DNA from 4 places in the Methylocella sp. genome. Region 1 is predicted to be linked to each of the others. Evidence: predicted binding sites of a transcription regulator. Region 1 holds the regulator's gene; each other region holds the start of a gene.
The links. The regulator PhoB, encoded in region 1, activates phosphate uptake and scavenging genes when phosphate is short. The targets are predictions, from matches to a motif close to TGTCATNNANCTGTCAT.
Positions count from the first base shown of each region.

Region 2: a site for PhoB is predicted at 5,354-5,370, ahead of ACILRB_RS11070 (UDP-2,3-diacylglucosamine diphosphatase). Genes of this name have one in related genera too.
Region 3: a site for PhoB is predicted at 4,859-4,875, ahead of ACILRB_RS09570 (DUF2794 domain-containing protein). Genes of this name have one in related genera too.
Region 4: a site for PhoB is predicted at 4,891-4,907, ahead of ACILRB_RS05870 (Orn/Lys/Arg decarboxylase N-terminal domain-containing protein). Genes of this name have one in related genera too.

Region 1 is NZ_JBGAHM010000001.1:156,138-163,974, forward strand. It holds gene pstS (phosphate ABC transporter substrate-binding protein PstS) at 66-1,109, shown strand; gene pstC (phosphate ABC transporter permease subunit PstC) at 1,189-2,178, shown strand; gene pstA (phosphate ABC transporter permease PstA) at 2,182-3,021, shown strand; gene pstB (phosphate ABC transporter ATP-binding protein PstB) at 3,018-3,833, shown strand; gene phoU (phosphate signaling complex protein PhoU) at 3,933-4,643, shown strand; gene phoB (phosphate regulon transcriptional regulator PhoB) at 4,640-5,401, shown strand; gene ACILRB_RS00800 (DUF2023 family protein) at 5,432-5,857, opposite strand; gene fldA (flavodoxin FldA) at 5,836-6,318, opposite strand; gene ACILRB_RS00810 (response regulator) at 6,567-6,977, opposite strand; gene ACILRB_RS00815 (alpha/beta fold hydrolase) at 7,107-7,837, shown strand, end outside.
Region 2 is NZ_JBGAHM010000024.1:32,138-39,974, reverse strand. It holds gene ACILRB_RS11090 (nucleotidyltransferase family protein) at 1-478, shown strand, start outside; gene ACILRB_RS11085 (DEAD/DEAH box helicase) at 500-2,002, opposite strand; gene ACILRB_RS11080 (S1C family serine protease) at 2,331-3,380, opposite strand; gene ACILRB_RS11075 (glycosyltransferase family 4 protein) at 3,449-4,474, opposite strand; gene ACILRB_RS11070 (UDP-2,3-diacylglucosamine diphosphatase) at 4,474-5,289, opposite strand; gene ACILRB_RS11065 (helix-turn-helix domain-containing protein) at 5,475-6,092, shown strand; gene ACILRB_RS11060 (MFS transporter) at 6,089-7,291, shown strand; gene ACILRB_RS11055 (multidrug efflux RND transporter permease subunit) at 7,299-7,837, opposite strand, start outside.
Region 3 is NZ_JBGAHM010000018.1:23,367-31,203, reverse strand. It holds gene ACILRB_RS09595 (cation diffusion facilitator family transporter) at 1-808, opposite strand, end outside; gene pqqC (pyrroloquinoline-quinone synthase PqqC) at 875-1,630, opposite strand; gene ACILRB_RS09585 (glutathione S-transferase family protein) at 1,812-2,426, shown strand; gene ACILRB_RS09580 (RNA polymerase sigma factor) at 2,636-3,151, shown strand; gene ACILRB_RS09575 (Bax inhibitor-1/YccA family protein) at 3,321-4,106, shown strand; gene ACILRB_RS09570 (DUF2794 domain-containing protein) at 4,257-4,763, opposite strand; gene htpG (molecular chaperone HtpG) at 4,979-6,943, shown strand; gene prmC (peptide chain release factor N(5)-glutamine methyltransferase) at 6,940-7,837, shown strand, end outside.
Region 4 is NZ_JBGAHM010000008.1:58,811-66,647, reverse strand. It holds gene ACILRB_RS05885 (hypothetical protein) at 1-515, shown strand, start outside; gene ACILRB_RS05880 (aspartate-semialdehyde dehydrogenase) at 698-1,732, shown strand; gene ACILRB_RS05875 (HAD-IA family hydrolase) at 1,804-2,418, opposite strand; gene ACILRB_RS05870 (Orn/Lys/Arg decarboxylase N-terminal domain-containing protein) at 2,464-4,803, opposite strand; gene ACILRB_RS05865 (TonB-dependent receptor) at 4,949-7,090, opposite strand; gene ACILRB_RS05860 (CHASE3 domain-containing protein) at 7,238-7,837, shown strand, end outside.

The DNA.
Region 1 (7,837 bases):
CGGCGCGCCGCGGCGCACGCAGCCTGCACGCCCGGCGCGTCACCTCACTCACAGAGGCGTATTCCATGAGTTTTTCCTTCCTGCGGTCGGCGATCGTCGCGGCCGTCGTCGGCGTCGCGGCCGCCCCGGCGGGCGCGGCCGACATCACGGGAGCGGGCGCCACCTTCCCCTATCCCATCTACGCCAAATGGGCCGAAGCCTATAAGGCCGAGACCGGAGTCGGGCTCAACTATCAGTCCATCGGCTCGGGCGGCGGCATCAAGCAGATCAAGGCCAAAACCGTCGCCTTCGGCGCGACCGACGCCCCGCTCAAGGCCGAAGAGCTCAACGCCGCCGGCCTCGTGCAATGGCCGATGGTGATCGGCGGCATCGTCCCCGTCGTCAACATCGACGGCGTCGCCGACCGCGAACTGGTCCTCGACGGGCCGACGATGGCCAAGATCTTCCTCGGCGAGGTCAAGGCCTGGAACGACCCGGCGATCGCCAAGCTCAACCCCTCCGTCAAGCTGCCGGCGACGGCGATCGCCATCGTGCATCGCTCCGACGGGTCGGGCACGACCTTCAACTTCACCAATTACCTGTCCAAGGTCTCGCCCGACTGGAAGTCGAAGGTCGGCGACGCGACCGCCGTCGAATGGCCGGCCGGCATCGGCGCCAAGGGCAATGAAGGCGTCGCCAACAACGTCATCCAGACGAAAGGCGCGATCGGCTACGTCGAATACGCCTACGCCAAGCAGAACAAGATGACGACCGCCAAGCTCGTCAACCATGCCGGCGCGACCGTCGCGCCGACGGTGCCGACCTTCCAGGCCGCCGCCGCCAACGCCGACTGGGCCAACGCGCCGGGCTATTACCAGATCCTGACCGATCAGCCCGGCAAGGACTCCTGGCCGATCACGGCCGCGACCTTCATCCTGATGCACAAGCAGCCGGCCGATCCGGTCGCCGCCAAGGAGGCGCTCAAGTTCTTCGCCTGGGCCTTCGCCAAGGGCGGCCCGATGGCCGAGAGCCTCGACTACATTCCGCTGCCCGAGTCGCTCGTCAAGATGGTCGAGAAGACCTGGTCGGCGGACATCAAGGACGCGGACGGCAAGGCCCTCGCCAACTGACGACGGAAGGGCGGCGCGCGCGCCGCCCTTTTCGCCTTCGCCGCCGACGGCGAGGCGCCCCAGCATGCGGAGAAATACAGTGGCGGACATCGCCCTCGACGTCGCGGCTTCGGACAAGCAGCAGGACCGCCGCAAGGTCCTCGACTGGCTGAAGCTGCAGGACTCGACCTTCCGATACGTCACCCTCGGCGCGGCCCTGACCGTGCTGCTGATCCTTGGCGGCGTGATCGTCTCGCTGATCGTCGGATCGATCCCCGCGCTGCAGGCCTTCGGCTTCGGCTTCGTCACGACCGAAAAATGGAACCCGGTGACGGAGCAGTTCGGCGCGCTCGCGCCGATCTACGGCACGCTCGTCACCTCGGCCATCGCCATGCTGTTCGCCGTGCCCGTCGGCGTCGGCGTCGCGATCTTCCTGACCGAGCTCTGCCCCTATCCGCTGCGCCGCCCGATCGGCGTCGCGATCGAGCTGCTCGCCGGCATTCCCTCGATCATCTACGGCATCTGGGGCCTGTTCGTTTTTGCGCCCTTCCTCCAGAAGCACGTCCAGCCGCTGCTGATCGACGCCTTCGCCAGCGTCCCCGTGCTGTCGTCGCTGTTCGCCGGCCCGCCCTATGGCATCGGCGTGCTCACCGCCGGCCTCATCCTTGCGATCATGGTGCTGCCCTTCGTCGCCTCGATCTCGCGCGACGTGTTCGAGACCGTGCCCGCGGTGCTGAAGGAGGCGGCCTATGGTTGCGGCTGCACCACCTGGGAGGTGATCCGCGCGATCGTCATTCCTTACGCCCGCGTCGGCGTCATCGGCGGAATCATGCTGGGTCTTGGACGCGCGCTCGGCGAGACGATGGCCGTCACCTTCGTCATCGGCAACGCGCATCGCATCTCGGAATCGCTGCTCGCCCCGGGAACGACGATCTCGGCCAGCATCGCCAATGAATTCACCGAAGCCGTCGGCGACCTCTACACCTCGTCGCTGATCGCGCTCGGCCTCATCCTGTTCGTCATCACCTTCATCATCCTGGCGATCGCGCGCTACATGCTGCTGCGGATCGACCGCCGCGCGGGAGCCTGATCCATGTCGCTCTACGGCCAGCGCCGTCGCGCCAACGCCATCTCGCTCAGCCTGTGCGTCGCCGCGACCGTCGTCGGCCTCGCCTTCCTCGTCGTCATCCTGCTGCAGCTTCTGATCGAAGGGTTCGGCGGACTGTCGCTCTCCGTCTTCACGCAGACGACGCCGCCGCCGGGCTCCCAGGGCGGTCTTCTCAACGCCATCGTCGGCAGCCTCATCATCACGGCGCTCGGCCTCGCGGTCGGCGCGCCGCTCGGCATGCTCGCCGGCACCTACATGGCGGAATACGGCCGCTATTCGAAGCTGACGACGGTCGTGCGCTTCATCAACGACATCCTGCTCAGCGCGCCTTCGATCATCGTCGGCCTGTTCATCTATGAAGTGGTGGTGGCGCGCGTCGGCCATTTCTCGGCCTACGCCGGCGCGGTGGCGCTCGCCGTCATCGTCGTGCCGGTCGTCCTGCGCACGACCGAGGACATGCTGCTGCTGGTGCCCAACCCGCTGCGCGAAGCCGCGGCGGCGCTCGGCATGCCGCGCTCCGTGATCGTCGCCAAGGTGTCCTATCGCGCGGCGCGCGCCGGCCTCGTCACCGGCGTGCTGCTCGCCGTCGCGCGCATCAGCGGCGAGACCGCGCCGCTGCTCTTCACCGCGCTGAACAACCAGTTCTTCAGCTCCGACCTCAACGCGCCCATGTCGACCCTTCCGGTGGTCATCTTCCAGTTCGCGCTCAGCCCCTACAAGGAGTGGCAGCAGCTCGCCTGGGCAGGCGCGCTCATCATCACTTTCGCCGTGCTCGCGCTGTCGATCGGCGCGCGCGCGCTCGGCGCGCAGAGGAACGAAAAATGACCGCCGCCACGCCCTCCTCCGTCTCAGCCCAGCCCGCCGCCAAGGCGGCGGCGGCGCAGCAGCAGAAGATCGCGGTCCGCAACCTCAATTTCTATTACGGCGATCATCTCGCGCTGAAGAGCGTGAGCCTGCCGCTTTACGCCAATCGCGTGACCGCCTTCATCGGCCCGTCGGGATGCGGCAAGTCCACGCTCCTGCGCATTCTCAACCGGATGTACGACCTCTATCCGAAGCAGCGCGCCGACGGCGAAGTGCTGCTCGACGGCGACAACATCCTGAAGCCGGACGTCGACCTCAACCTGCTGCGCGCGCGCGTCGGCATGGTGTTCCAGAAGCCGACGCCCTTTCCGATGTCGATCTATGACAACATCGCCTTCGGCATCAAGCTCTACGAGAAGGTCGGAAAATCCGAGCTCGACGACCGCGTCGAAGCCGCGCTGACCAGCGCCGCCCTGTGGGGCGAGGTGAAGGACAAGCTGAAAGCCTCCGGGCTTTCCCTGTCCGGCGGCCAGCAGCAGCGCCTGTGCATCGCGCGCACCGTGGCGATCCGGCCCGAGGTCATCCTGCTCGACGAGCCCTGCTCGGCGCTCGACCCGATCTCGACCGCCAAGATCGAGGAGCTCATCGACGAGCTCAAGGTCAAGTACACCATCGCCATCGTCACACACAACATGCAGCAGGCGGCGCGCTGTTCCGACTACACGGCGTTCATGTATCTCGGCGAGCTGATCGAATTCGGCGTGACGACGCAAATCTTCACCCAGCCGGAAAAGAAGCAGACGCAGAACTACATCACCGGCCGCTTCGGCTAGGCGCCGCCCGGCGCCGGGCGGCGGCGCGCGAACTTCACGCGACGGCGCGCTCCGCCGCACACCCGGCCGTCGCGCCGCCCAAGGCTTCAAGGACACGCAATGCCCGACCATATCGTCAAAGCCTATGACGCCGAGCTCGAAAGCCTCGGCCAGAAGATCGCCGAAATGGGCGGCATTTCCGAAAAGATGCTCACCGACGCGATGGACGCGCTCGCCAATTTCGACATGGATCTCGCCCGCCGCACGATCGAGGCCGACGGCCGGCTCGACACGCTCCAGCGCGAGATCGAGGAGCAGGCGATCCTGACCATCGCCCGCCGCCAGCCGCTCGCCGTCGACCTGCGCGAGATCATCGCCACCATCCGCATCTCGAACGACCTCGAGCGCGTCGGCGACCTCGCCAAGAACATCGCGCGGCGCGCCATCAAGATCGCGGGCGACGTGCGCATTCCGCGCGCCATCGTCGGCCTCAAGTCGATGCATGAAAACGCCGCCATGCTGCTCAAGGACGTGCTCGACGCCTACGCCGACCGCGACATCGTGCGGGCGCGCGAGGTGTGGACCTATGACGCCGATCTCGACTCGCTCGAGGATTCCGTCTTCCGCGACCTGTTGACCTTCATGATGGAGGACCCGCGCAACATCTCCTTCTGCGCCCATCTGCTGTTCTGCTCCAAGAACATCGAGCGCATCGGAGACCATGCGACCAACATCGCCGAGACGGTGGTGTATCTCGTCACGGGCGAAATCCTTCCGACCGACCGTCCCAAGGGCCGCAGCGTGCTGGCCGAACCTTCGACGAAGCCATGAACGACCTTCAGACCAACGCCGAAAGAAGCGCCGGCGGCGCAAAAGCCCTCGCCCCCACCCCCGCCCCGCGCATCCTCATCGTGGAGGACGAATCCGCGCTGAGCATGCTGCTCGCCTATAATCTCGAGGCCGAAGGCTTCGTCGTCGACCGCGTCGAGCGCGGCGACGAGGCCGAGATGCGCCTCGCCGAGACGCCGCCCGATCTTGTCATCCTCGACTGGATGCTGCCGGGCGTCTCGGGGCTCGAGATCTGCCGGCGGCTGCGCGCGCGCGAAGCCACGCGGACCCTGCCCGTCATCATGCTCACCGCGCGCGGCGAGGAAAGCGAGCGCGTGCGCGGCCTTTCGATCGGCGCCGACGATTATGTCGTGAAGCCGTTTTCCGTGCCCGAACTCATGGCCCGGGTGCGCGCCCTGTTGCGCCGCGCGCGGCCGGACCGCGTCGCCACCGTGCTGACGGCGGGCGACCTCGAGCTCGACCGGCAGAACTGGCGCGTCAGGCGCAAGGGCCGCGACGTGCATCTGGGGCCGACCGAATTCCGGCTCCTCGAGCATCTGCTCGAGCGTCCCGGCCGGGTGTTCTCGCGCGCGCAGCTTCTCGACAGCGTCTGGGGCCTTTCGGCCGAAATCGACGAGCGCACGGTCGACGTCCATGTCGGGCGGCTGCGCAAGGCGCTGTCGGAGCCGGGCGAAAGGGATCCGATCCGCACCGTGCGCGGCGCCGGCTATTCCTTCGACGAGACGTTCGGCAAGAGCTGAGCGTTTCCGCCGCGAGGCGGCGCGCGCGTCTCACTCCGCGGCCAGCGGAAGCTCCGCGTCCGCGCCCCGCCCGGCGCGGGCGAGGAAACGGCGGCATTGCTGCTCGCCGTCGTAGCCGAGCAGCGTGCCGAGCATGAAATCCTCTTCCGCCGTCAGCGTGTTGAGCGGGCGCGTCACGAGCGCCTGCGCCACGGCCACGAAGGCGGGCCGCCCGAAGAAAAGATTGGCCTTCGCCGCGCCGAGCTCCTGGACGAAATGGGAGATGTCGCGGGCCTTGAGCTTGGCGAGCGCAAGCGCCAGCTCCTGTGGGCTGACGGTCATCAGGAACAGGGCCCGGACGCCCCGCCCATATTCATAGAGCTGATGGTGAAACAGCCGCAGCATCGGCGCGGCTTCGGCCGACCAGCAGGGCGGAGCGGGCCACGCGGCGTCGCTCAAAGCAGCTGGCTCAGCCATGCGGTCACCCTTTTTTCGGTCATGCCGGACTGGGTGTCCTGATCGAGCGCGAGGCCGACGAACCTGCCGTCGCGTTCGGCGGTCGATTCGACATAGTCGAAGCCCGCCGTGTCGGTGAAGCCGACCACCTGCGCGCCAAGATCCGACACTTCGTCGTAAAGAATGCCCATCGCGTTCAAGAACGACGTCGGATAGGCCTGCTGGTCGCCGGTGCCGAACAGCGCGACTTTCTTGCCCTTGAGATTGGCGGCGCGCAATTTGTCGATGTTGTCCTCCCAATCCGTCTGCAGCGTGCCGTCGCCGTAAGTCGGCGAGCCCAGGATCAGAAGATTGCAGTTCTCGAAGTCCGCCGTCGTGGCGTCCTTGATGTTGACCGGCCGCCCCTGGCATTTCTTGGAAATCTTGGCGGCGACGCCCTTCGTCGCGCCGCCGTCGGAGCCGAAGATGATCGTGACGCTCATGTCGTGCCTCTTCCTGAAATTTGCATGGCAAGGCGACGCGTCCGCCGGGACGCGTATGCCTCTATACTGTATAGAGCGATGTCAGACGTTTATTCTCGGACGCCGTTTTCGTAAGTCGCCTGCGGCCAATTGTAAATTGGGTCCCACGGGAAATGAATGCGGCGGCGAAAGATATGAATTATATTTAGTATGCGTCTAATCTATATGTTCGAAGCTTTCTAAGATCTCTTCGTTTGCATACATCGCGTTCAGCGTTTCGACGGGCGTCGCGCTGCGTCGCCGCCTGCGGAGCGGCGGACCGCGTTCCTGATCTCGCGCAGCAGCGTGTCCGCTTCATAAGGCTTCGGCACGAAGGCCGCGCCAGCGCCCCTGAGGCCGCCGCCGCCGCGGCCGGAGGTCAGCACGACCGCGATCTCCGGCCATTTCTCCCTGATGAGCCCGGCGAGCTCCGCTCCGTCGAGCCGGCCCGGCATGTCGACGTCGGAGAACACGGCGCTCACGTCGTCGCGTCGCCGCAGCACGGTCAGCGCCTCGTCGGCGTCGGCGGCCTCGATCACGGCGAATCCCGCCGCTTCGAGCAGATCGGCGCCGAACATGCGCACGATCGCCTCGTCTTCGACGACGAGAATCAGCGGCGGTCTGGCGGGTTCCTGCGGCATGCCGTGTTAACAATGGGTGTTTCGACCGGTTCCAAAACTCGAATCTTAAGGTAAAACCTTTGCAAACAGCCCCGCTGGGGGCGGGCCGGGGCCGTTTTCGACTCCGCGGGAGCGCGACGCGAGGACGTCATGGAAAAGACGAACGGGCTTTCGCGCGACGCGACCCTTGACGGCGACGCCTACGCCGGGCGTTTCATCCAGAGCCGCGACGGACTTTCGCTGTTCATGCGCGAATATGGCTCGCGGGACGATCCGGGCCTGCCGGTCATCTGCCTCCCCGGCCTCACCCGCAATTCGGCGGACTTCGATCCGCTGGCGCGGGCGCTCGCCGGCGGCGCGGCGGGCGGGCGCAGGCGCCGCGTGCTCGCCGTCGACTACCGCGGGCGCGGCCGGTCGGACCACGATCCCGACTGGCGCAAATACAGCCTGCCGGTCGAGAGCGAGGACATCTCCTGCGCGCTCGAGTCGGCTGACATCCATCACGCGGTCTTCATCGGCACCTCGCGCGGCGGCCTGCACGCCATGCTGTTCGCCGCGACGCGTCCGAATTTCGTCAGCGCCGTCGTGCTGAACGACATCGGTCCGGTGATCGAGCGCAGCGGGCTCGACCGGATCAAGGGCTACGCCGGAAAATATCCTCCGCCCCGCACGATTTCCGAGGCGACGGGCTTCCTCAAGCGAATCATGGGCGAACAGTTCGAGGTCCCCGAAGAGGTCTGGCGCGCCTACGCCCTCATGACCTTCGCCGACGAGCATGGCGAGATCGGCCCGCGCTATGACCCGAACGTCAGCCAGTCCTTCGCCGTCTTCGACGCCAATTCGCCGCCAGACCTCTGGCCGCTGTTTGAAAAGCTGAGCAT
Region 2 (7,837 bases), on a different contig from region 1:
GCGCGCGAAGCTGCTCGACCAGGGCGGCGGCCTCAAGAAGGCGCTGCCTTTTCTGGGCGAGAAGCCGATTTATGTGGCGAACACCGACGCGCTCTGGATCGAGGGGCCGCGGCAGAACCTGCTGCGCCTCGCCGAGCTGTGGGACCCGGAGCGGATGGACATCCTGCTTCTGGTGGCGGCGACGACGGCGAGCGTCGGCGTCGACTGGCCGGGCGATTTCTACATGGCCGTCGACGGAAGGCTGACGCGTCGCCCCGAACGGGAGGTCGCGCCTTTCGTTTATGCGGGCGTGGGAATCGTCAAGCCGGCGCTGTTCGCCGGCCGCGCGGAGGACGTCTTTCCGCTGTCGCCCTATTTCTTCGAGGCGGCGCTGCACGGGCGGCTCTACGGCCTGCGGCTCGACGGGGTCTGGCGGCTTGTCGGCGCGCCGCGGGTGATCGCCGAGGCCGATTGGGAGATCGCCCGCCGCGCCACCTGACGCCGCCGGCGGCGAAACCGCTCAGCCGCCGACGCCGGTGGACTCCTCGGCGTCCTCGCGAACGGATTTAGAGGGCCTGAGGCGCACCGGCCGCAGCATGAACATGGGCACATGATCGCCCATGCCGACGACCGGAACGTCGTCGTCCTCGTGGCGGCGGCGGTCGCGCCGTCCGTCGCGCCGCGGCTCGCGGCAGCAGGCGCGCGGCGCGGGCGCCGGCCTGGCGACGGCGCGCGGCGGCTCCTCGGCGACGGGCTCGGGGCGCGGGCGCGCCTCGCCGCGCTCGCGGCGGCGGCTCTTGCCCGAATCGCCGTCCTCGGCGCGGCGGCGGTCGCGTTTTCCGCGACGGCGGTCGCCGTCTTCGCGCGCGGCGTCGGCGTCGTCCTCGGGCAGGTCGGCGAGCGCCGGGCCCTCGGCGTAGTCGATCTTGCGGCCGATCAGCTTCTCGATCTCGGCGACATGCTTCTGGTCCGCGCGGGTGACGATCGAGATGGCGACGCCGCTCTTGCCGGCGCGGCCGGTGCGGCCGATGCGGTGAACGTAATCTTCGGCGTGGGTCGGCATGTCGAAATTGAAGACATGGCTGACGTCGGGGATGTCGAGGCCGCGGGCGGCGACGTCCGAGCAGACGATCAGCGCCACCTCGCCCGTCTTGAAGGCGTCGAGCGAGGCCATGCGCGCGCGCTGGTCCATGTCGCCATGCAGCGCGCCGGCCGAGAATCCATGCTTGACGAGCGATTTGTGCAGCACCGCGACGTCGCGCTTGCGGTTGCAGAAGATGATCGCGTTCTTGAAGTCGGCCGCGCCCCGGATCAGATTGCGCAGCGTCTTGCGCTTGTCGGGGCCGGGCGGGGAGGCGACGAGCCCCTGCGTGATGGTCGAGGCGGTCGACGAAGGCCGCGCCACCTCGACGCGGGCCGGATTGTGCAGGAAGGTCTCGGTCAGCCGCGTGATCTCGGGCGGCATGGTGGCCGAGAAGAACAGCGTCTGCCGGGTGAAGGGGACGAGCTTGCAGATGCGCTCGATGTCGGGAATGAACCCCATGTCGAGCATGCGGTCGGCTTCGTCGATGACGAGGATCTCGATGCCCGTCAGCAACAGCTTGCCGCGCTCGGCGAAGTCGAGCAGGCGGCCCGGCGTCGCGATCAGCACGTCGGCGCCGCGCGTGATCTTGGCGTCCTGGTCGGCGAAGGAGACGCCGCCGATCAGAAGCGCGACGTTGAGCTTGTGGTTGACGCCGTAGCGCACGAAGCTCTCCTCGACCTGCGCGGCGAGTTCGCGCGTCGGCTCGAGGATCAGGGTTCGCGGCATGCGCGCCCGCGCCCGGCCCTGTTCAAGGCGCGAGAGCATGGGCAGGGTGAAGGCCGCGGTCTTGCCGGTGCCGGTCTGGGCGATGCCCAGGACGTCGCGCCCTGCGAGCGCGAAAGGAATGGCTTGGGCCTGGATCGGCGTCGGCGTCGTATAGCCGGTCGCTTCGACCGCCTGCAGCACTTTGGCGCTAAGGCCAAGTTCCTCGAAAGTCATCTTTATCCTGAAAAACGGGCCTGCGCCCTGCAAATGCCCACAAGCGGCTGGAAGGCCGCCGGCGCGAACGAGCCTTCAGGGACCAACCTTCGGGCTCAAACTGACGGACTGGCGGTGTCGCCGAGACTTACAGGCGGCTTGCGCGCGGCCTGACGTCAATTGCTCCTGACGCCGTGGCGTCGGGATTGTTGGCGATATGGCTCTTTCTCTTGCCTCAAAACTCGCGCCGAAGCAACGAAATTACGCTTCTTGCGACGGAAAACGCGGAGTTTACGCCGCTTTTCTGGGTCGGCTCCAAAGCTTGCTTAATTTCGATGCAGTTTCGGGGCTAGCGCCGCTCGCGCAGCGCCGCCCAGAACCGACGGCGGTCCGAACGCCGCAGCACTTCGACCAGAGCGACCCGGTCGATGCGGCTCGCGTCGAGAAGGCGCAGAAGGTCGCCGGCGCTCGCCACCGGCTCGCCTTCGACGGCGAGCACGATGTCGCCGGTCAGCAATCCGGCGTGGTCGGCCGGGCTGTCCTTCTCGACCTCGTTGATCACGGCGCCGCGGGTCTGTTCGAGGCCGAGGCGCAGCGCGATCCGGCGCGGCAGCACGATCGTGCTCGCGCCGACGCCGAGCCAGGCGCGCCGCACCCGCCCGTGCCGGACGAGCTCGCCGAGCACGAAACGCGCGGTGTTGGCGGCGACCGCGAAGCAGATGCCCTGCGCGCCGGCGATGATCGCCGTGTTGATCCCGACCACCTCGCCGTTCGAGGCGACGAGCGGGCCGCCCGAATTGCCGGGGTTGAGCGCGGCGTCGGTCTGGATCACGTCGTCGATCATGCGCCCGTTGGCGGCGCGCAGCGAGCGCCCGAGCGCCGAGACGACGCCGGCGGTGACGGTCGAATCGAAGCCGAGCGGATTGCCGATCGCGACCGCGATCTCGCCTGGCCGAAGCCGCTTCGAATCGCCGAGCCGGGCGGCGGGAAGGGCGACGTTCTCATCGACGCGGACGAGCGCGAGGTCGGTGTCGGGGTCGTCGCCGAGCACGCGGCCCGACAGGCTGCGGCCGTCGAGCGTCAGGACGCCGGCGCGCTTCGCGCCGCCGACGACATGGCTGTTCGTGAGAATGAGCCCGTCGGGCGAGACGATCACGCCCGAGCCCGAGCCGCCGCGCCCGTCGCCGCGCCGCACGTCGAGGCGCACCACGCTCGGGCCGACCTCTTCGACGATGCGCGTGAGGCGGCGCGAATAGGCGTCGAGCAGCGCGTCGTCGGGCGGATCGTCGTCCTGCGTCCCGCTTTCGCCTGCGGGCGGAGGGGCGGCGAGCGCGGAGTCGTCGCGGCCTTCGGCGAAGCGGTCGGAATCGTCAAGAATCAGGGAAGAATAGAAGTCCATCAGCGTAGACCCTGGAAAGGATTGGCGCTGATATGGGGCATATGCCCGAATGTTAAAGGGGCGAGCCGTCAGAGGGCGGCGGTCGAGAGCTTGCGCGACTTGGCGAGCACGATGTTGTCCAGGAACTGGCGCGCGCTGTTCGCCCAGGTGAAGGTCAGGGCGTGGGCGCGCGCTTTTTCGCGCGGGATGTCGAGCGCCTCGAGGCAGGCGGCGCGCAGGTCTTCGTCGAGCGCGCCGACGCCGCTCGATCCGATCACGTCGAGCGGCCCGGCGACGGGCAGGGCGGCGACGGGCAGGCCGCAGGCGAGCGCCTCGATCAGCACCATGCCGAAAGTGTCGGTGCGGCTCGGGAAGACGAGCGCGTCGGAGGAGGCGTAATAGGCCGCGAGTTCGACGGAGCTTTTTGCGCCGACGAAGCGCGCCTTCGGAAAGGCGGCCTCGAGCGCGCGCCGCGACGGGCCGTCGCCGACGACGAGCTTCGAGCCCGGCAGGTCGAGCGCCAGAAAGGACTCGATGTTCTTTTCGGGCGCGAGCCGGCCGGCGTAGAGATAGATCGGGCGCGGCAGGTCGAGCGGCAGCGTCCGTTCGGGCGAAAACAGCCGGTGGTCGACGCCGCGCGACCAGTGCATCAGCCGTTCAAACCCGCGCTTCTTGAGGTCGGAGGCGACGGACGCCGTCGCGACCATCACGCCGGCGCCGGAATTGTGGAAGCGCCGCAGCACGGCGTAGGTGATCCACGAGGGCAGGCGCGTGCGCGTCTCGATATATTCGGGAAAGCGCGTGTGGTAGCTCGTGGTGAAGGCGCGGTTCTCGCGCAGGCAGTAGCGCCGCGCGGCGAAGCCGACCGGACCTTCCGTCGCGATATGGATATGGTCGATCGGCGCGCCGTCGAGCCGCTTGCGGATGGATTTGGCGCTGGCGAAGGCGAGTTTGATCTCGCCGTAGGTCGGCAGCGGCACGGAGGCGAAGCCCTGCGGCGTCAGGAACTCGACCTCGGCGCCGAACTCGCGCAGGGCGGCCGCGACCGATTCGAGCGAGCGCACCACGCCGTTGACCTGGGGCTTCCAGGCGTCGGTCGCGATCAGGATGCGCATCAGGCGGCCGCCTGGCGATGCGCCCGCGCGGCGGAGGACGCGGGCAGCAGGGCCTGTTCGGCCGCCGTCGCCTGCCAGCGCAGGATTTCGAGCCGGCCGTCGGCGTGCTCGGCGACCGCCGTGCAGGACTCGACGAAATCGCCCGTGTTCACATAGAGCGCGCCGCCGATGTCGCGGATCGCGGCGTGATGAATGTGGCCGCAGACGACGCCGTCGACCTGATGGCGGCGCGCGGCGTCGGCGAGCGTCTGTTCATAATCGCCGATGAAGCTCACAGCGTTCTTGACCTTGAGCTTGGCCCAGGAGGACAGCGACCAGTAGGGGAAGCCGAGCCACCGCCGGACCTTGTTGAACCAGCGATTGACGACGAGCGCCGCTTCATAAGCCCAATCGCCAAGGAAAGCGAGCCAGCGCGCGTGCTGGACGACGACGTCGAACTGGTCGCCGTGGATGACGAGAAGGCGCCGGCCGTCGGCCGTGACATGGACCGCGCTGTCGACCACCTCGACGCCGCCGAAGAAGGCGCCGACGAAGTCGCGCGCGAATTCGTCGTGATTGCCGGGGGCGTAGGTGATCTTGACGCCCTTGCGCGCCTGCCGCAGCAGCTTCTGCACGACGTCATTGTGGGACTGCGGCCAGTACCAGCCGCTTTTCAGCCGCCAGCCGTCGATGATGTCGCCGACGAGATAGACGTTGTCGGCTTCATTATGCTTCAGGAAGTCGAGCAGCAGATCCGCCTGACATCCTTTCGTGCCGAGATGAACATCCGACAGGAACAGGCTGCGGTAACGTCTTGGCTCTGCTGACTCGCTCACGCGTCGGATCCTGCGTTCTGCTTTTGCTGCGCTGCTTTATAAAGCAGAGTCGCATGGCTTTCGGATGACGCTATGATGATGGACGCTTGACCGCCCCCGGGCTCGCCGCTTCACGCCGCTTGCGGACGCGCCGGCGCGTTCGATATAACAAACGCGATGGCGGGGCATCGCCGAACGGGGTCGCGATGGGAATCGAAGGGCGGGACAAGGCCAAGGCGCTCGAAGCCGGCGCGCTCGCCGTGTCCGGGCAGCTCGGAAAGGCCGTGCAGCGCCTGCGCAAGGCCTATAATCTGTCGCTTTCCGAGCTTTCGGAACATTCGGGCGTCGCCAAATCGATCATCAGCCAGATCGAGCGCAACGAAACCAATCCGACGCTCGCCACCATCTGGCGGCTGTCGCAGGCGCTCGACGTGTCGATCGAGCGCGTGCTGCAGGCGCAGGACGACGAGCCGTTCCTTGAAAAGACCGAGCGCCGCGACACGCCGATGCTCGTCTCCGACGACGGAAAATGCCGGCTGTCGATCGTCGGCTGGATCAAGACGGTCGAATGGCTGCAATGGTACGAGTTTTCGGCGGACCCCGGCGGCGTGCTCGAATCGGAGGCGCACCAGCGCGGCTCGGTCGAAAGCCTGTCCGTGAGCGAGGGCGAGCTTGAGGTCGAGGTGTCGGGCGTGGTCGAGCGGGCGCGGGCCGGCGACACGCTGCGCTACCGCTGCGACCGGCCGCATGTCATCCGCAACGTCTCGGACCGGCCGGCCGTCGCGACGATGGTCTGCATCCTCAAGGCCGCGGCGATGGAGTGAGCGCGAGGCGCCTCCTGAAGCCCGGCGAATCGCGCGACCTCGCGCTCGTCGCCGGCCTGTTCTTCCTGCCGCTCGGCCTGCAACTGCCCTATTTTCCGGTCTGGCTCGGCGCGCGCGGCTGGAGCGAGGGCGAGATCGCCGCAGCGCTCGCCGCGCCGCTCGTGCTGCGCGTCGTCGTGACGCCGCTCGTCGCGCGCTTCGCCGACCGGCGCGGCCTCGGGCTCGCCCTGCTGCTGTGCGCGCTCGCCATCGCCTGCGGCTATGCGTTCCTCGCCGCGGTCGAAGGCTTCGCCCCGGTCTTTTTCGGCGCGCTCGTCGTCTCGCTCGCCATGGGCTCGTCGCCGGCGCTGTGCGACGCCCTGACCGTCTCGGCGATGCGCCGCGCCGAGGTCGAGGGACGGACGCCGGTCGCCTATGGACATATCCGCGTCTGGACCTCGATCGGCGTGCTCGCCGTCATGCTGGCGTCGCCGCTTCTGGTCCGGCTCTTTCCCGGCGAGCGCATCATCCATGCGCTGCTGCTGCTTTCGATGGCTTCGCTCGGCGCCGGCGCGCTCGCCTTCCGGCGCATGAACCGCGTCCACACGCTCGTTCAGGAGCGGGGCGGACGGCTGACCGCCGACCGCGCGCGGCTGCGCCTCGCGGCCATGGCGATCATGGCCGCGTCGTTCATTCAGGCGAGCCATGCGCAGGTCTACGCCTTCGGCACGCTGGAATGGCGCGCCGCCGGCCTTTCGGCCTTCGCGATCAGCCTCGCCTGGGCGATCGGCGTCGCCGCCGAAAGCGCGCTGTTCATCGTCGCCGGGCGACTGTTTCGCTCCGAGCGCGCCTCGATCTGCCTCCTGCTCGCCGGCGCCTTCGGCGCGAGTTTTCGCTGGATCGCCATGAGCTTCGGGCCGCCGGGCTGGGCCGTCATCCTGCTGCAGACGCTGCATGCGCTGAGCTATGGCGCGACGACGATCGGCGGCGTGCTCCTGCTTGGCGCGCTGGCCACGCCGACGCACCGGGCGCGGATGCAGGGATGGCTTTCGGCGGCTTCGGCCCTGAGCCTCGCCGCCGCGACCTTCGCGGCCGGCGCGCTGACGGCGGCCTTCGGCGCCGGGGCCTATCTGGCCATGGCCGCGCTGGCGCTTCTTGGCGCGGGGGCGGCGCTCGTCGCGGGCGTGCTCAGGGCGCGGCTGCCGCCGCCGCCCTGCTGAGCGGCGCTCATTCCGCCGCCGAGCGGCCGACGCCTTCGTCAAAAATGTCGATCGCAGGCTCGGGGCGGCGGCCGGTCGAATGGTCGCGCGCCACGAAAGTGTAGACCGCCGGCGTGACGAACAGCGTGAACAGCGTGCCGATGGTCATGCCCGAGGCGATGACGATTCCGATCGAAAAGCGGCTCTGCGCGCCGGCGCCGTTGGCGACGATGAGCGGGATCATGCCGACCACCATCGCCGCCGTGGTCATCAGGATCGGGCGAAGGCGCACGGCCGCCGCCTGCACGATCGCGTCGCGGCGGGAGAGGCCGTCCTCGATCTGGAGCCGGTTGGCGAAGTCGACCATCAGGATGCCGTGCTTCGAGATCAGGCCGATCAGCGTGACAAGGCCGATCTGCGAATAGATGTTGAGGCTCGCCGCGCCCACGACGCCGAGGATGTTGAGCGGCAGCAAAGCGCCGAACATCGAGGTCGGCAGGGCGATCAGGATGATGAACGGGTCGCGAAAGCTTTCGAACTGCGCCGCCAGCACCAGAAAGATCACGA
Region 3 (7,837 bases), on a different contig from region 1:
CGACGCTGAGCGCGACGAGGATTTGATCCGGCGCAAGATGCACGGCGAGCGCGCCGTTCGCGCCGTCGACGCCGTTCACGCCCTCGGCGACGCGCAGGATCTCGGCGATCGCGTCGGCGTCGGCGGCCTCGCCGATCAAGAGGTCCTTCGTTTCGCGCGCGAGGGCGAAGGCGGTTCCGGCCAGCACGAAGCCGATCAGGATCGAGGCCGCGCCGTCGAATTCGGGCCGCTCGAGCGAGGACGACAGGAAGGTTCCGAGAAAGGCGACGGCAAGGCCGATCAGCGCGGCGCTGTCCTCGAACAGCACCATGAAGGTCGGCGGGTCCTTGCTCTCGCGCACCGCCTGCAACAGGCCGACGCCCGGCCGCTCGGCGCGGAAGCTGCGCAGCGCGATCAGCCAGCTCGCCCCGTCGAACAGGGCGGAAAAGGCCAGCACCGCATAGACGAGGCGCGGATTCTCGACCGGCGCGGGATCGGCGAGGCGGGCGACGCCTTCATAGATCGACACGCCGGCGCCGAGCGCGAAGACCAGGATGGCGACGACGAAGCACCAGAAATAAAGCTCGCGCCCGTACCCCAGCGGGTGCAGCCGGTCGGGCCGCGCCGTCGAGCGGCGCATGCCGTAAAGGAGCAGCAGCTCGTTGCCGGTGTCGACGAGCGAATGGACGCCCTCGCTCAGCATGGCCGAGCTGCCGGTGAGGACGCTCGCGGCGAATTTCGTCGCGGCGACGAGAAGATTGCCGACGACCGCCGCAAGAACCACGAATTTCGAGGAATGGCGCGCGACGCGCCTGACCTTCGCCGCCATGCAAGCGCCGCCTCACGATCAGAAACCCGCGAAGGGTCTCGCGCGCGGCGCGGCGCGGCGCAAGCCCTATTGCGGAACGAAAGCCCCCGGCGGAATGAGGCCCGGCGTCACATAGGCGTGGTGAAGCGCGTCGAGCTGGGCCCAGAGCACGTCGCATTTGAAGCGCACGGCGGCGACGCAGGCCTCCTGCTCGGCCCGGGTCGCGGCATGCGACTTCACATATTGAAGCGCGAAATCGGCGTCGGCCGGCGCCTGCGACAGGCGGCGCTTGAAATAGGCCATCACGCGATCGCTGATGAAATCATAGTTCTCGAGCATGCCGGCGATGCGCTCGCGATGGATCGAGGGCGCGAACAGCTCGGTCAGCGAGGACGCGACGGCGACGGTCAGCGGCTGCTCGCGCACGAAATGGACATAGGCTTCGACGGCGTGGCGCGTCGCCGGCAGGGCGCCGCGGCGCGACATGACATAGTCGCGCTCGAGCCCGAGCCCGTCGGTGAGCACGAGCCAGCGCTCGATGCCGCCCTCCTCCGCGCCGAGGCCGTCATGGTCGTGAATGCGGCTGATCCATTCGCGCCGCAGCGCGCGGTCATGGGTGCGGCTCATCAGCGCCGCGTCCTTGCGCGGCACGGCCTCCTGATAGCAGTAGCGGTTGAGCGCCCAGGCCTGCACCTGCCCCTTGTTCAGCCTGCCGCCATGCAGCAGCTTATGGAACGGATGCTTGTCATGATAGCGTTCGGCGCCGACGGCGCGGATCTGCGCCTCGAACGCCTCGGGCGTCCAGAACTCGTCCGCCGCGCGCGGCGGGGTCATGTCGTTCATGCGTCTTCTCCCTGCATGCGTGTTCTCTTGTGGACGCGAGGCTAGCGCCGGGCGCGCCGACGCGACATGCGCGCGATCAATCCGCGGCGGGCTGGCGCCCCTCTTGCGTGCCGGCTCCGATCTCATCAGCCGCCCGCCTCCGGGCGTTCAGGGCGGCGCCTCCCATGAAAATCCACGTCCCATGAAATTCTATATGACGCCCGGCTCCTGCTCGACGGGAATCCACATCCTTCTCGAGGAGGCGGGCCTCGTGTTCGAGGCCCATGTCGTCAATCTCGTCAGGGGCGACAATCTGAAGCCCGACTATCTCGCCATCAACCCCCACGGCACGATTCCGACGCTCGTGCTCGACGACGGGACCGCGCTGACCGACTTCGTCTCCATCGCCCTGTGGATCGCGAAGACCTACCCCCGCCGCAAGCTGCTGCCGGAAGACCCGGCGGCGGCGCAGCTCGCCCTCGAGACGCTGAGCTTCGCCACCCGCCACATCCACGGCGAAGGATTCCGCCGCGTCTTCACGGCCGAGAATTATGTCACGAAAGGCAGGGACGTCGAAGCGGTGAAGGCCGAAGGGCGCGAGATCGTGACGCGCGCGCTCGAGACGGTCGACGGCGAGATCGCCGGCGCGGATTATGTCGCGGGCGCTTTCTCGATCGCCGACGCGGCGCTGTTCTATGTCGAGTTCTGGGCCGACAAGACGCAGATGACCCTGCCGCCGAACTGCCGCGCCCATTACGAGCGCATGCGCGCCCGCCCGGCGGTGCGCCAGGTGCTGGCAGAGGAGGGATACCGATAGCCCCCCGGCGGGCGGGCGCCGGCGGCGCCTGCGCCCGCCTATTCAATCCGGCGTCAGAATTAAATTAGATTAACTACAAACTATACTTATTGCTTTCGCTCCAGCCAAAAGTATTCTGCCCCGGCGAAGCAACCTGACGTCAGATCCGCCCCGATGAGTTTTGCGCATGTGACGACCGCCGTTCGCGCGGAACGATCGGGCGTTCCCCGATGAACCTTTGGCGGGCGACGCTCGGGCGTCTTTTCGCGCAGCATCGCGCGCGCATGGAGGCGATCGTGGCGCGGCGCGTGCGCGACCGCGACGTCGCCGCCGACATCGTGCAGGACGTCTTCGCCAATGTGCTGCAGTCGGGCGGGCGCGGCTCGCCCGAGGCCGACACGCGCCTGCTCTACGCGGCGGCGCGCAACGCCGCCATCGACCGCAGCCTGATGTCGGCGCGGCGGCGTCGGCTGCTGGGCCGGGTGCTGCCCGAGCAGATCGCCGCGCCGCAGCCGGAGTCGGGAGCCGAAATCGAGGGGCGCGAGGCCGTCGCCGCGCTCGACCGGGCGCTCGGCGAGCTTTCGCCCCGCGCCCGGACGATCTTCCTGATGCACCGCATCGACGGCGCGCCGCACGCCGAGATCGCCGCCGCCATGGAGATCAGCGTCAGCGCCGTCGAAAAATCGCTCGCGCGCACGCTGCGCCACTGCCAGGAGCGGCTGAAGCCGCATCGTGAGCCGCGCTGAAGCCCTCGCCCGGCCGGCCGGGCTGCGCGGCGCCGGAAACCTTAAGTATTGTTCATGTCCGCCGACCTTGTGGCGCCCCGAAGGCTGGGCCATATTGCCCTTATGTCCGCCCACGACGGCGGCGGCCGGAGGCGGCCCGCCTCCCCAATCGAACTTTTTGAGGAAATTCATGTCCGACTTCGACCGCAACGCAAGCGCCCGCTGGGGCCAGGGCGTCGCGCGGGCCGGTCGCCTTGAGATCGACCAGGGCCTGCGCTCCTACATGCTGGGCGTCTACAACAACATGGTGATCGGCCTCGCCCTCACCGGCCTTGTCGCGCTCGGCGTCAACATGCTGGCCGTCGCCGGCGACCCGTCCATGGCTGTCGCCAAGATGGGCTCGATCCCGCTGACGGCGCTCGGCGCCGCCCTTTACAGCAGCCCGCTGCGCTATGTGGTGATGCTGGCGCCGCTCGCCTTCGTGCTGTTCTTCTCGTTCCGCATCAACTCGATGTCGGCGTCGTCGGCGCGGACCATGTTCTTCGCCTTCGCGGCGACCATGGGCCTGTCGCTGTCCTCGATCCTTCTGGTCTACACCGGAACGTCGGTGGCGCGCGCCTTTTTCATCACGGCGGCGGCCTTCGGCGGCCTCAGCCTCTATGGCTACACGACCAAGCGCGACCTCTCCGCGATGGGCGCGTTCCTGGTCATGGGCGTGATCGGCCTCGTGATCGCGAGCCTCGTCAACCTGTTCGTGCAGAGCTCCGCCTTCCAGTTCGGCCTGTCGATCCTGTCGGTGCTGATCTTCTCCGGCCTCACCGCCTGGGACACGCAGGCGATCAAGGAGATGTATTACGCGAGCGACGATTATGAAGTCGCGACCAAGAAGTCGATCAACGGCGCGCTGATGCTCTATCTCGACTTCATCAACATCTTCCAGTCGCTGCTCTTCCTCAGCGGCGACCGCAACAACTGAGCCGCGGCCTGCGCCGCGCGGCTGAAAGCTGCAAGACTGAAAGCTGCAAGACTGAAACCAGAAAGGCCCCGCGCGGGGCCTTTCTTTTTGCGCCTTTGGCGCGCGTGCTTGTGTTCTCAGGCTCCCCTCGCCGCGCAGCCGGGACGCGCGTCAGCCCGACACAAGCTTCAGCCTGCGGTCCAGCACGGCGAGGACGCGGGCGAGATCATGGCCGCGTTTCAGCGTCACCCCGCCCGAGGCGACGACCGCATAGGCGCCCTGGCGGCGGGCGAGCTTCGGCGTCTTTTCGATTCGGTAGAGCGCGCATTCGCAGGCGCGGCGATAGACCGAGAACACGGCCCTGTCGCGCAAAAAATCCAGCGCATAGTCGCGCCATTCGCCGTCCGCCACCTTGCGGCCATAGAGATCAAGGAGCGCGCGCAGCTCGAACCGGTCAAAGGAGACGATTTCTCCCGCGCCGCGCGGCGCCGGCCCGTCGACGACGAACGCCTGACGTTCAGGAAACTGTCGTTCGGGAAACTGTCGTTCGGGAAACTGTCGCTCGGGAAACTGTCGCTCGGGAAACTGTCGCTCGGGAAAGGGGCCTCCTCGCCGCGTCTCGGCCGGAAAAGGCGCGGCGAACTCCCGGCTGTCCTCGGCTGTCTCCCGATCGCTCATGTCGCGCCGATTCTGTTAGAGGCTGGATGCGTCGAAGGGCCAGATCGAACGGATGGGCGATCATCGCGCGCGGCCATGGCGGCGGCAAGGGCTTTCTGACGCTTGTGCGACAAAGCTTGCGCCGGCCTTGCGGGCGTTGCGCGCAGGGTCTTGCGCGCCGCCGCCGCAGGGCCGATATCAGCGCGCGAAAACTGATTTTGGGAGCAAGCCGTCACATGAGCGAAGCTGCGGGAAGCACACAGGCCTTTCAGGCGGACGTCGCGCGGCTGCTGCACCTCATGGTGCATTCGATCTATTCCGACCGCGACATTTTCCTGCGCGAGCTTCTGTCCAACGCCGCCGACGCCTGCGAGAAGCTGCGCTATGAGGCGCTGACGGATCCGGCGCTCGCCGCGCCGCCGCGCATCGTCGTGACGCTCGACAAAGAGGCCGGTCTCCTGTCGGTCGAGGACAATGGCGTCGGCATGACGCGCGAGGAGCTCGCCGAATCGCTCGGCACCATCGCGCGCTCGGGCACGCGGGCCTTTCTCGACCGGCTCGGCGCGAAGCCCGAGGGCGACGGCGCAAGCGCCGACGACGAGCCGCACGACGCGCCCGACGACGCCGTCGGCCGCAGGACCCCGCAGGCCGACCTCATCGGCCAGTTCGGCATCGGCTTTTATTCGGCGTTCATGGTCGCCTCCCGCGTCGACGTCTATTCGCGCCGCGCCGGGGCCGACGAAGCCTTTTTGTGGAGCTCCGACGGCAAGGGCTCGTTCAGCGTCGCGCCCGTCGCGCGCGAGGCCGCGCCGGCGCATGGGACGCGCGTCGTGCTTCATCTCAACGACGAGTCGAAGGACTATCTCGACGCCGACAGGATCGAGCGGATCGTGCGCGAACATTCGAGCGCGCTCGCCGCGCCCGTCGATCTCCTTGAGGCGCCGGGCGGCGAGCCGCGCCGCCTCTCGGACGGCCAGGCGCTCTGGACCAAGCCGCGCAGCGCCATCACGCCCGAAGACTACGCCGATTTCTACCGCACCCTGTCCGGCCAGTTCGACGAGCCGGCGCTGACGGCGCACTGGCGCGCCGAGGGGCGCCATGAATATACGGTCCTGGCCTTCGTGCCGTCCTCGCGCCCGCTCGACCTGTTCAGCCCGGAGCGGCAGGGCCGCGGCAAGCTTTATGTGCGCCATGTGCTGATCACGGACGACGCCGAGATTTTGCCGCGCTGGCTGCGCTTCGTCAAAATCGTGGTCGATTCGGCCGACATCCCGCTCAACGTCTCGCGCGAGATGATTCAGGAGAGCCCCGTCTTCGGCGCGATCAGGAAAGCCGTGGCCGGCCGCATCCTGCAGGAGCTGACGCGGCTCGCCGGAGCCGACCCGGAGAAATTCGACGCCGTGTGGCGGAATTTCGGGGCCGTGCTCAAGGAAGGGCTCTATGAAGCGCCCGAAAAGCGCGACCAGCTTTTTTCCGTCGCGCGCTTCGCGACTTCGACCCACCCCGACGGCGCGCGCACGCTGAAGGACTATGTGGCCGGCCTGCGCGAGAATCAGACCGCCGTTTACTACCTGCTCGGCGACGATCTGAAGCGCCTCGCCGCGAGCCCGCAGCTCGAAGGATTTTCGGCGCGCGGCGTGGAAGTGCTGCTGCTGCCCGATCCGATCGACGCCTTCTGGGTCTCGACCGCCGTGGGCTATGAAGGCAAGCCGTTCAAATCCGTGACCCAGGGCGCGGCCGACATCTCCGGCATTCCGCTGCTCGAAAAAGAGACGGAGACGCCCGAAACGGCCGGCGCAGACGAGGCCCGCGCCCCCGATCTCGCGGCGCTCTTCGCCTTCATGAAGCAGACGCTCGACGGCGCGGTCGAGGAGGTGCGCGCCTCGGACCGCCTCGCCCAGAGCCCGGCCTGCCTCGTCGCCCCGGAGCGCGGCTTCGACCGCAGGCTCGAGCAGCTTCTGGCCGAGCACGGCCAGCTTGGCGCCGCAGCCAAGCCCGTGCTCGAGGTCAATCCGAAGCATCCGCTCATCAAGGCGCTGGCGCAAAACCTCGACGCCCCGGACAGGCAGAGGCTCGAGGATATTTCCTGGCTGCTGTTGGACGAGGCCCGGCTGATGGAGGGCGAAAAGCCCCAGAACGCGTCCGATTTCGCAGCCCGGCTGACCCGTGTTCTCCTCGACGCCGCCCGGCCGCAGGGGTGACGCCGGCGGTCGCCGGGGCCGCGGCGGAGTTTGCGCCCGACGCCGCGCAGGGGCGCGAGGCGGCGCGGCGCGCGCTCGCCGCAGCCCTCCGCGCCTCGGGCGTCGCGACGCCGGACCTCGACGCGCGGCTTCTTCTCTTCGCCGCGCTCGACATCGACCACGCCACGCTGATCCGCGATCCCGACGCTCCGCTCGGCGCGGCGGGCGCCGTGCGGCTGCAGGGCCTCGCCCGCCGCCGCCTCGCCCGCGAGCCGGTGTCACGCATTCTTGGCGCGCGCGAATTCTGGGGCGCGTCCTTCCGGCTCGGGGCGGCGACGCTCGACCCGCGGCCCGACACTGAAACGCTCGTCGAAGCCGTGCTGGAGCGCGTCGGCCCGGCGCGCGACCGGGACTGGCGCATCCTCGACCTTGGCGCGGGCTCCGGCGCAATTCTCGCCGCGCTTCTGCTTGAGCTGCCGAACGCCTTCGGCGTCGGCGTCGACCGCTCCTTTGAGGCCTGCGCGCTCGCGCGCGAAAATCTTCGCCGGCTCGGACTCGGCCCGCGCGCGGCGATCGCGCAGGCCGACTGGGCGGCGCCGCTCTCGGGCGCCTTCGACCTCGTCGTCTCCAATCCGCCCTATATCGCCCATGACGACATCGCGACGCTCGCGCCCGAGGCGCGGCTTTATGACCCGATGCTGGCGCTCGACGGCGGCATGGACGGGCTCGACGCCTATCGCGCGCTGATTCCACAGGCTTTTCGCCTGCTCGGGCGCGGCGGCCTGCTCGCGCTCGAAATCGGCTGCGCGCAGGCGCGCGAGGTCGACGCGCTGCTGTGCGCGGCGGGCTTCGGCGAGCGGCGTTTGCGACTTGACCTCAACGGCTTGGACCGTATTATCCTCGCCGAAACCGCCT
Region 4 (7,837 bases), on a different contig from region 1:
CGGCGAGCGTCGCCTTCAGCCTCGGCTTCGCCTGCGCCGCGCCCTTCGCCGCCTTCGCGGCGCTCGCCGCGCTGACCATGCCGGCGCGGCCCGCGCTGGCGCTCATCGGCCTCGTCTGGTTCGCCAACCAGGCGGTCGGCTTCCTCATCCTGCATTATCCGGCCGACTCCATCGGCTGGGGCCTCGCCATCGGCGTCGGCGCCGTGGGCGGCGCCTTCGCCGCGCGGGCGGCCGCGCGCGCGCTCCCGGCGCCCGAGCCGTTGCGCTACGCGCTCGCCTTTCTCGCGGCCTTCGCGGTCTATGAGGCCGCGCTGCTGGCCATGGCCATCGCCACGGGCGGCGGCCACGGCGCTTTTACCGCCGAGATCATGGGGCAGGTCTTCGCGATCAACGCGGCCGCCTTCCTTGGCCTGCTCGCGCTCAACCGGACCGGCGAGGCGCTTGGCCTCGTCATCCGCCCGGACGCCGCGGCCGCCATGCTTGGGCGCGGCGGAAGCGTCGCGCCGCGCGCCTGAGCGCGTCGTCCCGCGCCTCGACGCGTCTTGCGGCGCTTCGCAAAACCTTGAAAGTTTTGCGGAGCATGCCTATTGCGTAAGACGCGCGGACCGCCTGCGGGCGCCGCGCATGCGCCGTTCCAGCTTTTGCGCCGGAGCGGCCTGACGCGCACGGCGGCCGCAGCCGCATGGAGACGATCAAGATGGGTTTCAGGGTCGCCGTCGTCGGCGCGACGGGAAACGTCGGCCGCGAGATGCTCGACATTCTGGCCGAGCGCCGCTTTCCGGTCGACGAGGTGATCGCGCTCGCCTCCTCGCGCTCGATCGGGACGGAAGTCTCTTTCGGCGACAAGGTCCTGAAATGCAAGGTGCTCGACAATTACGACTTCAGCGGCGTCGACATCTGCCTGATGTCGGCCGGCGGCTCGGTCTCGACCGAATTCTCGCCGCGCATCGGCGCGCAGAACTGCGTCGTGATCGATAATTCCTCGGCCTGGCGCTATGACGCGGACGTGCCGCTGATCGTGCCCGAGGTCAACGCCGACGCGATCGCGGGCTTCGGCAGGAAGAACATCATCGCCAACCCGAACTGCTCGACGGCGCAGCTCGTCGTCGCGCTGAAGCCGCTGCACGACCGGGCGAAGATCCGTCGCGTCGTGGTCTCGACCTATCAGTCGGTCTCGGGCGCCGGCAAGGAGGCGATGGACGAGCTGTTCGCCCAGACCCGCGCCGTCTTCGTGTCCGATCCGGTCGAATCGAAGAAGTTCCCCAAGCGCATGGCCTTCAACGTCATTCCCCAGATCGACGTGTTCATGGAGGACGGTTCGACCAAGGAGGAATGGAAGATGATGGTCGAGGTGAAGAAGATCCTCGACCCCAAGATCAGGCTCGCCGCCACCTGCGTGCGCGTGCCGGTGTTCATCGGCCATTCGGAGGCGGTCAACATCGAGTTCGAGCAGCCGATCACCGCCGACGAGGCGCGGGACATCCTGCGCGAGGCGCCGGGCTGCCTCGTGATCGACAAGCGCGAGCCGGGCGGCTATGTCACGCCGCATGAGGCGGCGGGCGAGGACGCGACCTATATTTCGCGCATCCGCGAGGACCCGACCGTCGAGAACGGCCTGCAGCTCTGGTGCGTCTCCGACAATCTGCGCAAGGGCGCGGCGCTCAACGCCGTGCAGATCGCCGAGACGCTCGTCAACCGCAAGCTGATCGCGCCGAAGCGGGCGGCGGCCTGAGCGGCCTCCGCCGGTCTGAAACGTCCGGACAGTCTGAAAACTGCGGGGCGCGGCCGGAAGCCGCGCCTTTTTCACGCGTCGACGGCGACGCCGAATTCGGCGACGGCCGCCTCCAATGCGGCGCGGTCGGTGAAGGTCACGGCCTTCATGCCGAGCGCCGCCGCCGCCGCCGTATTGTCGGCGCGGTCGTCGACGAACACGCAGTCCTGCGGCGCGAGGCCTTCAAGCTCCAGCACCTTGCGGAAGGCCGCCGCATGCGGCTTCACGAGCCCGAGCTCATAGGAGAGGTAAACCGCGTCGACCGCGCCAAAGGCCGGATAGCGCGCGCGGATATGCTCGATATGCGCGGCGTTGGTGTTCGAGAAGATCGACACGCGGTAGCGCGTCTTGAGCGCGCCTAGCAAATCCTCCATGTCGGGCTCGGCGCTGAAATGGCAGCTCCACAGGTCGAGGAACGGCGCAAAGCCCTGCGAAAAGCCGTGTTCCGCGACAAGGCGCGCGTGCAGCTCGGGCACGCCGAGCGCGCCCGTGCCGATCGCCTCGTCCTCGAGCGCGCGGATCAGCGCGGCGCGCCCCCCTGCGGGGTCCGGGCAGCAGGCGGCGAGCCGGTCATAGAGCAGGGCGTTGTCATGGCGCACGAGGACGCCGCCGAGGTCGAAGATGAAGGCTTTGACAGGTGTGTGCATGGCCAAAGCCTAGCTTTTTCGCGCGACGGTTTGAAGGGCTGAGGCCTATTCGCGCGCGACATAGGTGAAGAAGCGGATCGTCCCGTCGGCCGCCCGCTCGCGGTAGAGGCCCTGGATCTCAGCCTCGAAGCCCGGAAAGAGATTGGCCGAGCGCTCGAACATTTTCAGATAGGCGAGGGCGGGCGAATCGGCGGAAATGCGCTCGCCCGGAACGACGCTGGCGATGCCCGGCGGGTAGACCACGAACAGGGTGGTCGCGATCCGGCCGGCGATCTCGTCGAGCGGCAGATAATCGACCCTGTTGCGCGTCAGCGCCCGCGTCGCCTCGATCGGCGTCAGGACCGGCGTCGGCAGGCGGGCGGGCTCGAACATCGCCTTCTGCAGCTTGCTGACGCCGCAGGCGCGGTAGAAGGCGTGCATCTCGGCGCAGAGGTCGCGCAGCCGCAGGCCGGCATAGCGCGCCGGCCGGGCGCGCACGAATTCGGGAAAGACGTCCTCGAGCCGGGCGTTGTCGTCATGCAGCTTCTTGAAGGCGACGAGGGCGCCGAGCAGCGTCCAGGCCTTGCTCGATTCGACGCCCGGCGTGAGCAAAAAGAGCAGCGAGTTGAGGTCGTTCTTTTCGGCGACGATGCGGTTCTCGCGCAGATATTGGGCGACGACCGGCGCCGGAATCCCATGCGCCTGATAGTCGCCCGAGGCGTCGTCGAAGCCCGGCGTCAGGATGGTCAGCTTGTTCGGGTCGGTGATGGCGAAATCGGGCTCGACATGGGCGAAGCCGTGCCAGCGGGCGCCGGGCGCGAAGGCCCAGAGGCGCGCGTCGCCGACGAGCGTGTCGGTGGCGAGCTCCTCCCAGGCGATCTCGCCCTCGCCGCCCGGGGCCGGCACGCGGTCCGGCGTGAAGGCGTCGAAGAACCATTTGCGCGCCGGGTCGACCTCCTTCTCGATGAACTCGCGGCGCACCGCGCGCAGCTTCTTGCGCAATTCGACGCCGAGCCGGATCGTGTCGTCCCACAACACCACGCCCGAGCGGCCCTTCATCATCTGCGCGCCGACGTCGAGCGAGGCGAACAGCGGGTAGAAGGGCGAGGTCGAGGCGTAGAGCAAAAAAGCCTCGTTGAGGCGGCGGTGTCCGACGCGCCGGTCCTGGCCCTTGATATGCTCGTCCTTCACATGGATCTGCGAGGCCTGCGAGAAGCTCGCGAGCTGCTTGTGGGTCGATTGCGTGGCGAGGATCCCGGGCGAGGCCGGCCCGAGATCGGAAAGGTCCATGGCGAAACGGCCGCGGTAGAGCGGGTGGAATTTCATGAAGCCGGCCCAGGCTTCGTCGAAAAGAATGTAATCGCACAGATGGCCGATGCGGCGCAGGATCTGACGCGCGTCATAGATCGTGCCGTCATAGGTGCACTGCTCGATCACGGCGACGCGGAAGGGGCGTTCGCGCCGCCAGGCTTCGGGGTCCCTGACGAGCGGGTTGAGGCGGATCTTTTCGCGCAGGCGCGTTTCGTCGAGCGCCTCGGCGTAGATCGGGCCGATCAGGCCATAGGCGTTGCGGTCGGTCTCGAGATAGATCGGCACGCCGCCGGCGAGCGCCAGCGCGCCCTGGTGGGCGGCCTTGTGGTTGTTGCGGTCGAACAATACAAGGTCGCCTTCGGCGACGAGCGCGGAGAGCGCGATCTTGTTCGAGGTCGAGGTGCCGTTCAGCACGAAATAGGTTTTCTCGGCGCCGAAGATCGCGGCCGCCTCCTTTTGCGCGCGCAGCGCCGGGCCTTCGTGGGTCAGAAGATCGCCGAGCTCCAGCACGGAATTGTCGAGGTCGTCGCGGAACACGGCCTCGCCGAGATGCTCGACGAAAATGCGCCCGATCGGGCTGCGGCTGTAGAACACGCCGCCATTGTGGCCGGGGCAGGTCCACAGCTGGTTGCCTTCCTCGGCGTAGTCGACGAGCGCGCCGAAGAACGGCGTCTTCAGCGTGTCGGCGTATTGCTTGAGCCGGCTGACGAGGTTGCGGGCGATGAACTCCGGCGTCTCTTCGGCAAGGAACACATAGCCGTCGATGAAGTCGAGCACTTCGACCGGAATGTCCTCGAACTGCTTGCGCCGCACCAGAATGACGATCGGCATGTCAAGGCCGCGCCGGCGCATGAGGTTGATCAGCGAGGCGGTCTTGCCCTCAAAGCCCTTCTTGCCCCAGTCGATCACCATGCAGCCGATCGCGGCGTCGGTCTGCACGGCGAGCTCCGCGTCCTCGATGCGCCGCGCGCGCACGACCTCGATGCCGAGCCGCTCGACCGCGGCCACGATCTGCTGCACGCGCAGCCCTTCGAGGTCTTTCTCGTCGAAGGCCGGCGCGCAGACGAGAAAGGTGAAGCGCCGATAAAAATCCATGTCGCCCTCCGCTGGCGCCTGTTACGCCCGCCCCGCTTCTTAGCAGAGGTCAGGCCGTGGCGGCAGGACGAAAAACGGGGCGAAAGGCGTTATAAAACTGTCACAAGTCGGATGCGGCGGCGGTCGTTCCGCCCTGCCGGCGGACTTAAAAACGCTGCGTCAGACCGGCGAGGACGGCGCGGCGCAGGCCCCATTGCGGCGCGCCGACGCCGACGCCGGAGCCGTCGCGGATCTGATAGCGCGCGTCGCCCACGTTCAGGATGTCGAGCCGCGCCTCCGCGCTCTCGCCGAAGCCGCGCCCGAGCTTCTGCACGAAGCCGAGATTGACCACGGCGTATTGCGGCAGCGAGGCGCCGTTCGGCACGTTCGAGATGGTGGTCCTGAGGCCGCTCTGGACCAGCACGTCGGCGGAGACGCGCGTCGCGAACGGGCTGTCCGCGTTGAAGGCGTAGGAGGCGCCGGCCGAGGCGGTCCAGGTCTGGTCATGGTCGAGATGGATGTAGTGTTGCGCGATGTAGGCGAGATCCTGCGGATCGAAGTTGAACTGCGCGGAGTTGATGTCCTCTCCCATCGCGCGCGACCACGCGGCGTTGGCGTAGATGGTCCAGCCTTCGCCCGAATAACTGGCCGTGAATTCGGCGCCGCCGACCTGCGCCCGCGCATAGTTGAAGCCCGACAGGATGATGGGCGCGCCGAACTGGCCTTCGTCGAGCAGGTTGCGGGCGAGCTTGTAATAGCCGTTGACGCCGATGGCGAGGCCCGGCGCGAGCGCCTGCGAAATTCCGGCGTCGAAATAATGCGAGCGTTCGCTGCGGACCGGATCGTTCAGATAGAGAGCCGGCGCGGCGCTCGTGCCGGCGTAAAGCGCGATCGCGCCCGACGAAATGCGGTCGAAGGCGGGCGGCACGAAATAGCGCGCATAGCCCGCATGCAGCGTCGTCGCCGGCGTCGGCGTCCACACGACGTTGACGCGCGGGCTCAGCTGCGTCTCGCTCACGGGACCGTCAAATCCGTCGAAGCGCAGCCCGTAGTTCAGCGTGAGCTGAGGCGCGACTCGCCATTCGTCCTGTAGATAGACGCCGTAGAGCCCGCCCGTGCGCGCTTCGCCATACGAGAAGGCGAGCGGAGCGCCGGCGGCCTGCGCGCCCTCGGCGTCGACGGCGAAGGCGTTGGTCCACGCGCCATAGCTCACGCGCGTGGCCTGGCCCAGAAATCCGCCGCGCAGCGTGTGGTCCGGCGCGACGCGCCAGCTTGCGTCGCCCTGCGCGCCGCCCGAAAAATTCTCGCGGTTCGCCGACTGCGCGATCCCGTTGAACAGGAGTTCGCCGGCCGTGTCCGGCGCATAGGAGAGAGCGCTGTTGCGCACGAAGGCCGAAATCTGCGCGTCGACCTCGCCGAGCCTCTTCTGGTAGACCAACGCGCCGAACTGCGTATTCTCGACCTGCGACTGGTTGAGGCGCGCGCTGTCGGCCGAATCGCGGCCGCCGAGCGAAAAGCCGAGCTCCGGCGTCAGGCCGGCGACGGCGGGAATCTGGAAATAGCCGCTGAAGGCGCCGCCGAACACGCTGACGCGCGTGTCCGCGTCGAGCGTCGCGTTCATGATCGCGAAGCCGCGCAGCTGCGAGGTCTGGTCGTGCGCGGCGTCGAAGGTCGGCGCGGGATTTTCGACGCCGCGCCGGTTTTGCAGGTATTCGCCGGTCAGGAACCAGTCGACATTGTCATGACGCCCGCCATATTCAACGCTCGGCTGCGCCCATGCGAAGGAGCCGCCATAGGCCGTGACGCCAAGGCCAGGGTTCGACCGGCCGGTTTTGGCCTCGATGTCGACCACCGCGCCGGTCAGGAAGCCGTATTGCGCCGGCAGCGCGCCGGTCATCAGCGTGATCTCGCGCGCGATCCGCGTCTGCAGGACCTGCCCGAAGATCGACAGGCCCTCGGGCAGCTGCACGCCGTTGATGCGGTATTGCACGTTGGCGTGGTCGCCGCGCACATGGATCTGGCCGAAGCTGTCCTGGACCACGCCCGGCGCGCGCAGCAGCACGCGGTTCAGGGCGGCGTTCTCGCCCTGCGGCATGTTCTTGACGTCGTTTTCGTCGAATCTGTAGGTCGCGGCGCCGAGGCTTGGCTGGATCGCCGTGCGCGCGGCGTCGAGTTCGCGCGACGCGACCTCGACAGGGTCGAGCGCGATCGCGTCCGCCGCCGCCGGATCGGCCAGGGCCGCGCGCGGCGCGGCCGCGAGCGCGCCTGCCGCAAGGACGAAGACGGAGAGAGGGCGGATGAGGGACATGGCGGCGTCTCCGGCATGATGTAATGTAATAACATTACATGTGTAGTCACGGAGCGCAAGCGCCGCCTTGCCGCGCGCCCCGCGCTTGCGCGCCCGATCCGGCGTGGTAGAGCGGGAAGTCCTTGTGCGGCGATGGTGTTCCCCGGCATGAAACAGGCGCAAGTCTTCAGCCTTTCGCGCACGCTCGGCGCGGCCATGGCGGCGATCGCCCTCACCGTGATTCTCACCGGCGTCGCGAATTTCGGCGCGCTGCGCGAGCTGAGCGCGGCGATCGACGCGCGCACCCGCTCGCTCGAGATGATCCGCGCGCTCGACGCGCTGCGCTCGTCGATGCTCGACCAGGAGGCGGGGATTCGCGGCCATCTGCTCGCCCGGGACGCAAACAGCCTCGAGCCCTATCGCGACGGCGCGGCGGCGTTCGAGCGCGCCGTCGTCGACCTTCGCGCAAAGCTCGCCGACGCGCCGGCGCAATCGGCGCTCTTCGCCGAGGCCGAGGCGGCGGCGCGCGCATGGCAGGTCAACGTCGCCCAGAAAATTCTGGCGGCGCCCGAAAGCGAGGCGCGCGGCCTCGCCGAAGACATCGAGCGGGCGGGCGAGGGCCGGCGCCGCTTCGACGCCTTCCGCGAAAAGCTCGCCGCGATCGAGCGGGCCGAGAACCGCAATCTCACGGTTCAGAGCGAAACGGTCGCGCGGGTCGCCCGCCGCGCGACGGTCGTCTCGGTGCTCGGCGCGCTGGTGGTGCTCGTC